2 regions of the Streptomyces sp. NPDC047130 genome follow, and region 2 is predicted to be linked to the other one. Evidence: riboswitches for the same ligand, from Rfam matches in the RefSeq annotation. Region 2 holds a riboswitch; the other holds the start of a gene.

Region 1 (4,373 bases), on a different contig from region 2:
CTGGGGTTCCGTCGGCGGCGACCTGGCCGGAACCGGCGAAAGCGGCAAGACCGACAAGAGCGACAGGAGCCGCAACAGCGACAAGTCGGGCGTCGTGGACGGCGAGACCGGTGACGCCCGTGGGCAGGGGCGGTCCGGCGAGGGCGCGAACGGCGCCTCGGACCACGGCTTCCTCCCCGGCTCCGGCTACGGTTCCGCGCAGGGCGGCGGCCTCCTGGACCTCGGCCAGGACCTCGGCCTGGTGGACACCGGCACCGGCAGCCCGGTGATCCCGGACCTGCCCGAGACCGGCGGGGGCCAGAACGGCCAGGACGGCCAGAACGGCGTCGGCGGCGACAGCGGCAAGGACGACAGCGACAAGGGCGGGACCGGCAAGGGCGGCTCCGGCGAGGACGTCCCGGTCCGCGGCGACGGCGGCGAGCAGGACGGCGCCACCGGCGAGGACGCGCCGGACGAGGACGCCCCGCTGTTCGGCGACGGCGACGGTCCCCTCTTCCAGGACGACACCCCGCTCTTCGGCGGGGACACCGCGCAGGAGGAGAGCACCGGTTCCTCCTCCGGCTCCGGCCGCCACCGCGGCCCCAGCGCCGACGAGACCGCCGCGCAGTCCGGCTCCGGCACCTCGGGCCGGCACGCCGCCCCCGCGGACACCTACCAGGTGCGGGCCGGCGACAGCCTGGTCTCCATCGCCAAGTCGGAAGGCGTCAAGGGCGGCTGGCGCGCCCTCTACGAGGAGAACCGCGACCTGATCGGGAAGGACCCGGACCGCCTGGTGTCGGGCATGGTCCTCACCCTCCCGTAGCGGTCGGGACGACGGCAGGAGAAGGGCGAAAGGCGGGCAAAATCGGGGGAGTTACCCGCCTTTTCGTCCTGGAATGTCTGATTCCGGAGAAGTGAGAGATGGGTCTCAGAAGCCCTGATCGTCTTTGAAATCCCGGCATGGGCGTGGCTAACGTCGAACCGCTCGCTCCAGCGGGCCCCGGCGGCCGTCACGCCTAATCCTGCCAACGGCCGTACGGGACATGTCGTCGCGTCATGCGCCGTAGGCAGGAGCGGGGGAACCAGGTAAGTGCCGGCCCGGCGGCCAGACCGCCGGAACGGCTAGGGGTGAAGCCGCGCACCGAGAGGTGTGCGGCCGGGCGACCCTCATAGCCCGAACCCGACAGCTCACCTCGTAGGCGTCGGTGAGGGGATACCTCCATGTCGTTTACCTGCCAGGGCAAGCACCGTCGTCCGTCCAAGGCCAAGCGCGCTCTCGCCGTCGCCGGTCTCACCGGCGCGGTCGTGGCCGCCCCGCTGCTGACGGCGGGCACCGCGTCCGCCGCCACCGAGTCCGAGTGGGACGCCGTCGCCCAGTGCGAGTCGGGCGGCGACTGGTCCATCAACACCGGCAACGGCTTCTACGGCGGTCTGCAGTTCACCAGCCAGACCTGGGCCGGCTTCGGCGGCACCCAGTACGCCGCCCAGGCCAACCAGGCCACCAAGGCCCAGCAGATCGAGATAGCCGAGAAGGTCCTCGCCGAGCAGGGCCCGGGCGCCTGGCCGCACTGCGGCACCGGCCTCTCCAGCACCCCCTACCAGGGCGGCGCCGCCGAGGCCCCCGCCCAGGAGGCCCCGCAGCAGGAGGCTCCCGCCCCCGCGCCGCAGGCCGAGGAGACCCCGGCCCAGCCCGCCAAGGCGGAGAAGCCGAAGAAGCAGGAGAAGGTCACCACGCCCACCGGCGAGAAGGTCCTCAAGGGTGACGGTGAGTACAAGGTCGTCAAGGGCGACTCGCTCAGCCTGATCGCCGAGGAGCACGACATCAAGGGCGGCTGGAAGAAGCTCTTCAAGCTGAACAAGGACGTCGTCGAGGACCCGCGCCTGATCTACCCGGGCCAGATGCTGCACCTGGGCTGACCGGTCCGCCCGTCGCACGAACCTCCCGCCCCCGGGCGCGTCACCACGCGCCCGGGGGCGGGGGCGTTTCCGGCGGATCCGCCTCCAGGGCTTTTTGTTTCGAGCCGGAACAATTAATCTCCTGTTACCCCTCCGTACAGGGGGTGACCGGCTGGCCGATCCCGCCCGGCCGGTTAGGCTCGGTCTCGCAGAGCCACGGAGGCTGTGCACCCCGTGCCGGGCCAGGTGGTCCGGCGCCACCCGCGTCACATCCCAGAAGGAGATGCTCGTGCCGTCCATCGACGTCGTCGTAGCCCGGGAAATCCTGGACTCCCGAGGCAACCCCACGGTCGAGGTCGAGGTCGGCCTCGACGACGGCAGCACGGGTCGTGCCGCCGTCCCGTCCGGCGCCTCCACCGGCGCCTTCGAGGCCGTCGAGCTCCGCGACGGCGACAAGAACCGCTACCTCGGCAAGGGCGTCGAGAAGGCCGTCCTCGCCGTCATCGAGCAGATCGGCCCGGAGCTCGTCGGCTACGACGCCACCGAGCAGCGCCTGATCGACCAGGCGATGTTCGACCTGGACGCCACCGACAACAAGGGCTCGCTCGGCGCCAACGCCATCCTCGGCGTCTCCCTCGCCGTCGCCCACGCCGCCGCCGAGGCCAGCGACCTGCCGCTCTTCCGCTACCTGGGCGGCCCCAACGCGCACCTGCTGCCGGTGCCGATGATGAACATCCTGAACGGCGGCTCGCACGCCGACTCCAACGTGGACATCCAGGAGTTCATGATCGCGCCGATCGGCGCCGAGTCCTTCTCCGAGGCCCTGCGCTGGGGCACCGAGGTCTACCACACGCTGAAGAAGGTGCTGAAGACCAAGGGCCTGTCCACCGGCCTCGGCGACGAGGGCGGCTTCGCCCCGAACCTCGGCTCCAACCGCGAGGCCCTGGACCTGATCCTCGAGGCGATCAAGGAGGCCGGCTACACCCCCGGCCAGCAGGTCGCCCTCGCCCTCGACGTCGCCGCCTCCGAGTTCTACAAGGACGGCAAGTACCTATTCGAGGGCAAGGAGCGCTCCGCCGCCGAGATGACGGAGTACTACGAGGAGCTCGTCGCGGCCTACCCGCTGGTGTCCATCGAGGACCCGCTGTTCGAGGACGACTGGGACGGCTGGAAGGTCATCACCGAGAAGCTGGGCGACAAGGTCCAGCTCGTCGGCGACGACCTCTTCGTCACCAACCCCGAGCGCCTCGGCCGCGGCATCGAGGAGGGCGCCGCCAACGCCCTGCTGGTCAAGGTCAACCAGATCGGCTCCCTGACCGAGACCCTGGACGCCGTCGAGCTGGCCCAGCGCAACGGCTTCAAGTGCATGATGTCCCACCGCTCCGGCGAGACCGAGGACGTCACCATCGCCGACCTCGCCGTCGCCACCAACTGCGGCCAGATCAAGACCGGCGCCCCGGCCCGCTCCGAGCGCGTCGCCAAGTACAACCAGCTGCTGCGCATCGAGGAGATCCTCGACGACGCCGCCGTGTACGCCGGCCGCAGCGCCTTCCCGCGCTTCAAGGGCTGACCTGCCCGACGGCCCCTCGCGTGCCCCCGGAGCCCCGGCTCCGGGGGCACGCCCCTGTCCGCGCCCCACGGCGTCCCGGCGTCACGTACCGTGTGCGGGGAAGGAGCACGCGGGACGGGACAGCACGACGCCGGCCCGCACGGCACACGCCGCACGGCACACGGCACGCACGGCACACGAAACGCCCACGGGGAGGCGCGGAGAAGATGGCGCAGAACCGGGACCGGTTCTCCACGACCACCCGGCTGCGGCTGCTCGGTGAGCAGACCGCCGCCCGCGTCTACCGCTCCCAGACCCGCCGTCAGGCACGCCGCTCCCGGCTCACCGGCCGCGCGGCGCTGCTGGCCCTGGTGCTCTGCACCCTGGTCGTCGCCCTGGCCTACCCGACCCGGCAGTACGTCTCCCAGCGCGCCGAGGTCGCGAAGCTGGAGGAGGAGCGCGACGCCGCCCGCGAGCGGGTGGAGGAGCTGCGCGACCTCAAGGCGCGGTGGAAGGACGACGCCTACGCCGAGCAGCAGATCAGGAAGCGGCTGCACCACCTGCGGCCGGGCGAGAGCGGCTTCACCGTGCGCGGCTCCGCCGCCCCGCGGCGGGACACCGGGCGGCCCGTGGCGGACCGCCCCTGGTACGCCGTCCTCTGGGACGACGTGGACCGGGCCGACGCCGCGGGCTGACCCCGCGGCGCCGACCGGCCGCCCCGGTCGCCGCCGGCGGGGGCGGGTGCCTGAGAGACTGTCCCCCTGCACCACCGTCCCGGAGCCGTCGCACGAGGCCCCGCGGCAGGACTTCCGTCCGCAGCAGAAGACCGCAGCAGAAGATCGCAGCAGCAGACCGAGAGAGACTGATCCCCGGCATGGAAACGCCCCCGCCCTCCACCCCGCGCACCGAGCCCACCGAAGCGGACGTCGAGGCGTTCCAGCTCCAGCTC
Region 2 (4,373 bases):
CCCGGAGGCGGCAGGGCGTCACCGACGCGCCGCCGGGGCGGTGCGCCGACCCGGCGGTTTGCCTCTGGGGCAAGGAATTTGCCTGCCGGGTAAACCCGTGGCTGAATGGTGGTATGTCCGCAGCGACTCCCGGTGCCCCGGGAGACCTTCCCAGCGTAGCTCCGACGCTCCGTGCGCTCCGCCACCGCTCGGGTCTGACCCTCGAGGCCGCGGCCCGTGCCGCGGACCTCTCCCCGGCCCACCTCTCCCGCCTGGAGACGGGGCACCGGCAGCCCTCCCTCCCCGTGCTCCTCGGCCTCGCCCGGGTGTACGGCACCACCGTCTCCGAGCTGCTCGGCGAGACCGCCCCGGACCGCGAGTCGGTGGTCCGGGGCGCCGACGCCCTGGAGACCCGTGCCGGCGGGTGGAGCTACTGGCCGGCGGGGGCGCCGGGCCGCGCCATGCAGGCCCTGCGGGTCCGCATCCCGCACCGCGGCGGCCCGCAGGACCAGGTGGTCCGCGTCCATCCCGGCGAGGAGTGGCTGCACGTCCTCACCGGGCGGCTCCGCCTGCACCTGGGGGACACGTCCCACCTGCTGGGGCCGGGTGACAGCGCCCACTTCGACTCGCTGACCCCGCACCGCCTGGCCGCCGAGAGCTCCGACGGCGCCGGGCTCCTGTTCGTCCACACCCTGTTGCAGAGCCCCACGGCCGCGCTGTGCCTCGGACCCGAGGCGACCGCGGGCCACCCGACCCCGTCCGGAGGGACGTCGTGAAGAACATCGAGGACAAGCTCCCCCGCGCCCTGTGGATCCGCCTCTTCGTCTACATCGTGGCGGGCCACCTCTTCGCCGGCTTCATCTGGCTGCTCTTCGAGGCGGGCGCCCGCGCCAACTGAGCGGGGGAGGGGCGGGGCGGCCGGGCCCGCCCCTCCGCGCGGTCAGTCGAGCAGCCGCTCGCGCAGCCGCGCCCGCAGCTCCGGCGTGACCCCGAGACCCTCCGTGAGGTAGGCGTCGACGCCGCCCCAGGTCTCCTCGATGGTCTCGAAGGCCGCCCCCAGGTACTCCTGCCGGGCGTCGAACAGCGGGCTCAGCAGTTCGGTGATCTCCGGCGTGTACGGGTCCGAGGACTCGCCGCCCCGGTGCAGCTTGTAGCGCCGGTGCTTGGCCCCCGACTTCAGGTAGTCCTCCGTGACGGCGTCCCGCTCCACGCCCACGGCCAGCAGCGTGATCGCGATCGACAGGCCCGCCCGGTCCTTGCCGGCCGAGCAGTGCATCAGCGCCGGCATGCTGTCCTCGGCGAGGGAGCGCAGCACCCGGGAGTGCTCGTCGGTACGGGTGAGGATGGTCGCCCGGTAGGAGGCGATCATGCGCTGCTCCGCCCGGCCGTCGCCCAGCAGGGGGCGCAGCTCGTCGACGCCGCCGCGGCGGACCCGCTTCCAGAACTCGGCGCCGTCGGCGGGGTCGGACAGCGGCAGCCGGACCTCGCGGACCCCCGGCAGCGTGACGTCGGGGCCCTCCAGGCGCCGGTCGGCGTCGTTGCGGAAGTCGAAGACCGTGTGCAGGTTCAGGGAGGCGAGGAACGCGGCGTCCTCGGCGGTGGCGCTCGCCAGGTGGCCGCTGCGGAACAGCACGCCGTTCCTCACCTTGCGGCCGTCCGTGGTGGGCATGCCGCCCACATCCCGGAAGTTCCGCACTCCGGCGAGCTGGGGCTCGGTCGACGGGACCTGCTGCGTCACGGGTGGCTCCTCCCACTTGGCCCCGTCGGCCGCGGCAACCGACGGGTGCGTCCTGACGATACGACACGGCTCCGCGGGACCAGGAGGGTGCCGTCGCCCGGACGTCGCGCGAACCGGTGGGTGCAAAAGTCGCATCACGGACATAACGCACCAAGGAGTACTTGTCCGCTTATGGGTCAACTTGCCCCGAGGAGGCGGAGTGTGGGCGGACCGGCGCGTGAGCAGCCTCATACCGGTGACCGAGCGTCGTCGGGGTCCGAGGTGCAACTCCCGTGCCCGCGGCGGGAGATGTGGTCCCCGTGGCGACTCTGTGTGACCGTTTTGCCCTCAAGCGATCACAAAGAATGCACGTTCGTGGAAATCCCGCGCTTGTCCGCTTGCGTGCCGGTCGCATACGTTCACGATCCGATCCGGGCGGACGCCGAATCCTGCCGCCGACCGGATCCCTCACACTCACCCGAGTAACCCGAGTACGGCAGGAGCGGGGGACCCACAGGTACGCGCCTGTTCCGGTCTCCGGAACGGGCTAGGGGTAAAGCCGCGCCCAGCGCGGCCGGGCATCTCCAGCCCGCACCCGACAGCTCACCTCGCAGGCGACGGAGAGGACAACGTCATGCCCGCGAAGCGTCACAAGCACCGCCGTCCCACCGGCGTCCAGCGCCTCACCCGCTCCATCGCCGTCGCCGGCACCGGCGCCGTGGCCCTCGGCCTGCCCCTGTTCGGCGCCACCGGCGCCCACGCCGCCGCCCCGGAGCAGGCCGCCCAGAGCCTGCCGGTCGCCGCGAAGAAGACGGCCGCCGAGACCTACACGGTCAAGAAGGGCGACTCGCTGTCGAAGATCGCGGAGAAGAAGAAGGTCTCCGGCGGCTGGAAGCAGCTGTACAAGATCAACCGTGACGTGGTCGGCGACAACCCCCGCCTGATCAAGCCCGGCACCAAGCTGGAGCTCGGCAAGAAGGCCGCCACCCAGCCCGCCAAGGCCAAGGCCGCCGCCCCCGGGACCGCCGCGCCGAAGACGACCGTCGCCGACGCCGCGAACGCCGCCGGCTACACCGCCCCCGCGGACGCCGCCCTCGGCACCGCCTACCGCACCGCGGGCAGCATGTGGTCCAGCGGCTACCACACCGGCGTCGACTTCGCGCTGCCCACCGGCACCCCGCTGAAGTCCGTCGCCGCCGGAACCGTGGTCTCCGCCGGCAACGGCGGCGCCTACGGCAACCAGGTCGTCATCCAGCACCAGGACGGCATGTACTCCCAGTACGCCCACCTGTCGCAGCTGTCCGTCTCCGCCGGACAGACCGTGACCGTCGGCCAGCAGATCGGCCTGTCCGGCGCCACCGGCAACGTCACCGGCCCGCACCTGCACTTCGAGATCCGCACCTCGCCCGACTACGGCTCCGACGTGGACCCGGTCGAGTACCTCCGCTCGCACGGCGTCAGCCTGGGCTGACCCCCCGAGGGCCTCGCGGTTGCGCGCGAACGAGGGCCGTGCCCCCCCGACCGGGGGGCACGGCCCTCGCCGCGTCCCGGCGAGGACGCCCGACGGTCCGCGTCCGGCCCCTGTCGCAACGGCCCACGTTTATTCCGCTGTTGGGAAAGAGTTGACGAGTGGCCTATCTCACCGCCCGTCAACCCCTCCCTACGGTCGCGTAGCTCACATCCGAAGGTGGAGGATGCCTCGATGTGGCAGACGATTCGAAGAATGACAGCAGAACAGTGATGGGGTCGATCGGGTCGTACGTGGCCGTCGGGGACAGCTTCACCGAGGGCGTCGGTGATCCCGGACCGGACGGGACGTTCGTCGGCTGGGCCGACCGCCTCGCGGTGCTCCTCGCCGACCTCCGTCCGGAGGGCGAGTTCGACTACACCAACCTCGCCGTGCGCGGGAAGCTGCTCGACCAGGTCATGGCCGACCAGATCCCCCAGGTCCGCGGGCTCGCCCCCGACCTGGTGTCCATCTGCGCCGGAGGCAACGACATCCTGCGCCCCGGCACCGACCCCGACGAGGTCGCCGAGCGCTTCGAGAAGGCCGTCGCCGAACTCGCCTCGGCGGCCGGCACCGTCCTGGTCGCGACCGGCTTCGACACCCGCGGCGTCCCGGTGCTCAGGCACCTCCGAGGCAAGATCGCCACGTACAACGGGCACGTCCGGGCCATCGCCGACCGCTACGACTGCCGGGTCCTCGACCTGTGGTCGCTGCGCAGCGTCCAGGACCGCCGCGCCTGGGACAGCGACCGGCTGCACCTCTCCGCCGAGGGGCACACCCGGGTCGCCCTCCGCGCCGGCCAGGTCCTCGGCCTCGACGTCCCCGCCGACCCCGAGCAGCCCTGGCCGCCGCTGCCCCAGCGGGGCGTCCTGGAGGTCCGCCTCGACGACGTGCACTGGGCGCGCGAGCACCTGGTGCCGTGGATCGGGCGCCGGCTGCGGGGCGAGTCCTCCGGCGACACCGTCGTCGCCAAGGGCGCGCTGGCCCTGGACAACCTCAAGTCCTGGCTGACCCGCGCCGTCTGAGCCGTGGGCTCCCGCCCCCGCCGAGGCCTTCGCCCGGCGGAGGCCCGGCGGAGGCCTCGGCGGGCGGGAGCGGCACGCCGCGCGTGCGTCCGGTCCCGCCCCCGGTCAACGCCGGGCGGCTCCCCGGCGTCCGTAGGAGCATGAG

What was found. A riboswitch is a leader RNA that binds a small molecule or an ion and turns the genes downstream of it on or off. The one in region 2 is predicted to bind cyclic di-AMP.
Region 1: linked by a shared signal. The riboswitch ahead of ABZ836_RS27580 (transglycosylase family protein) and the one ahead of ABZ836_RS16730 (LysM peptidoglycan-binding domain-containing M23 family metallopeptidase) in region 2 are both predicted to bind cyclic di-AMP.

The regions. Positions count from the first base shown of each region.
Region 1 covers NZ_JBEYUK010000033.1:15,435-19,807, reverse strand. The annotation lists gene ABZ836_RS27585 (transglycosylase family protein) at 1-802, shown strand, start outside; cyclic di-AMP (ydaO/yuaA leader) riboswitch at 1,029-1,196, shown strand; gene ABZ836_RS27580 (transglycosylase family protein) at 1,201-1,896, shown strand; gene eno (phosphopyruvate hydratase) at 2,159-3,445, shown strand; gene ABZ836_RS27570 (septum formation initiator family protein) at 3,652-4,119, shown strand; gene ABZ836_RS27565 (DUF501 domain-containing protein) at 4,299-4,373, shown strand, end outside.
Region 2 covers NZ_JBEYUK010000012.1:65,305-69,677, forward strand. The annotation lists gene ABZ836_RS16715 (XRE family transcriptional regulator) at 114-755, shown strand; gene ABZ836_RS16720 (DUF6126 family protein) at 752-877, shown strand; gene ABZ836_RS16725 (tyrosine-protein phosphatase) at 920-1,717, opposite strand; cyclic di-AMP (ydaO/yuaA leader) riboswitch at 2,172-2,326, shown strand; gene ABZ836_RS16730 (LysM peptidoglycan-binding domain-containing M23 family metallopeptidase) at 2,331-3,167, shown strand; gene ABZ836_RS16735 (SGNH/GDSL hydrolase family protein) at 3,437-4,228, shown strand.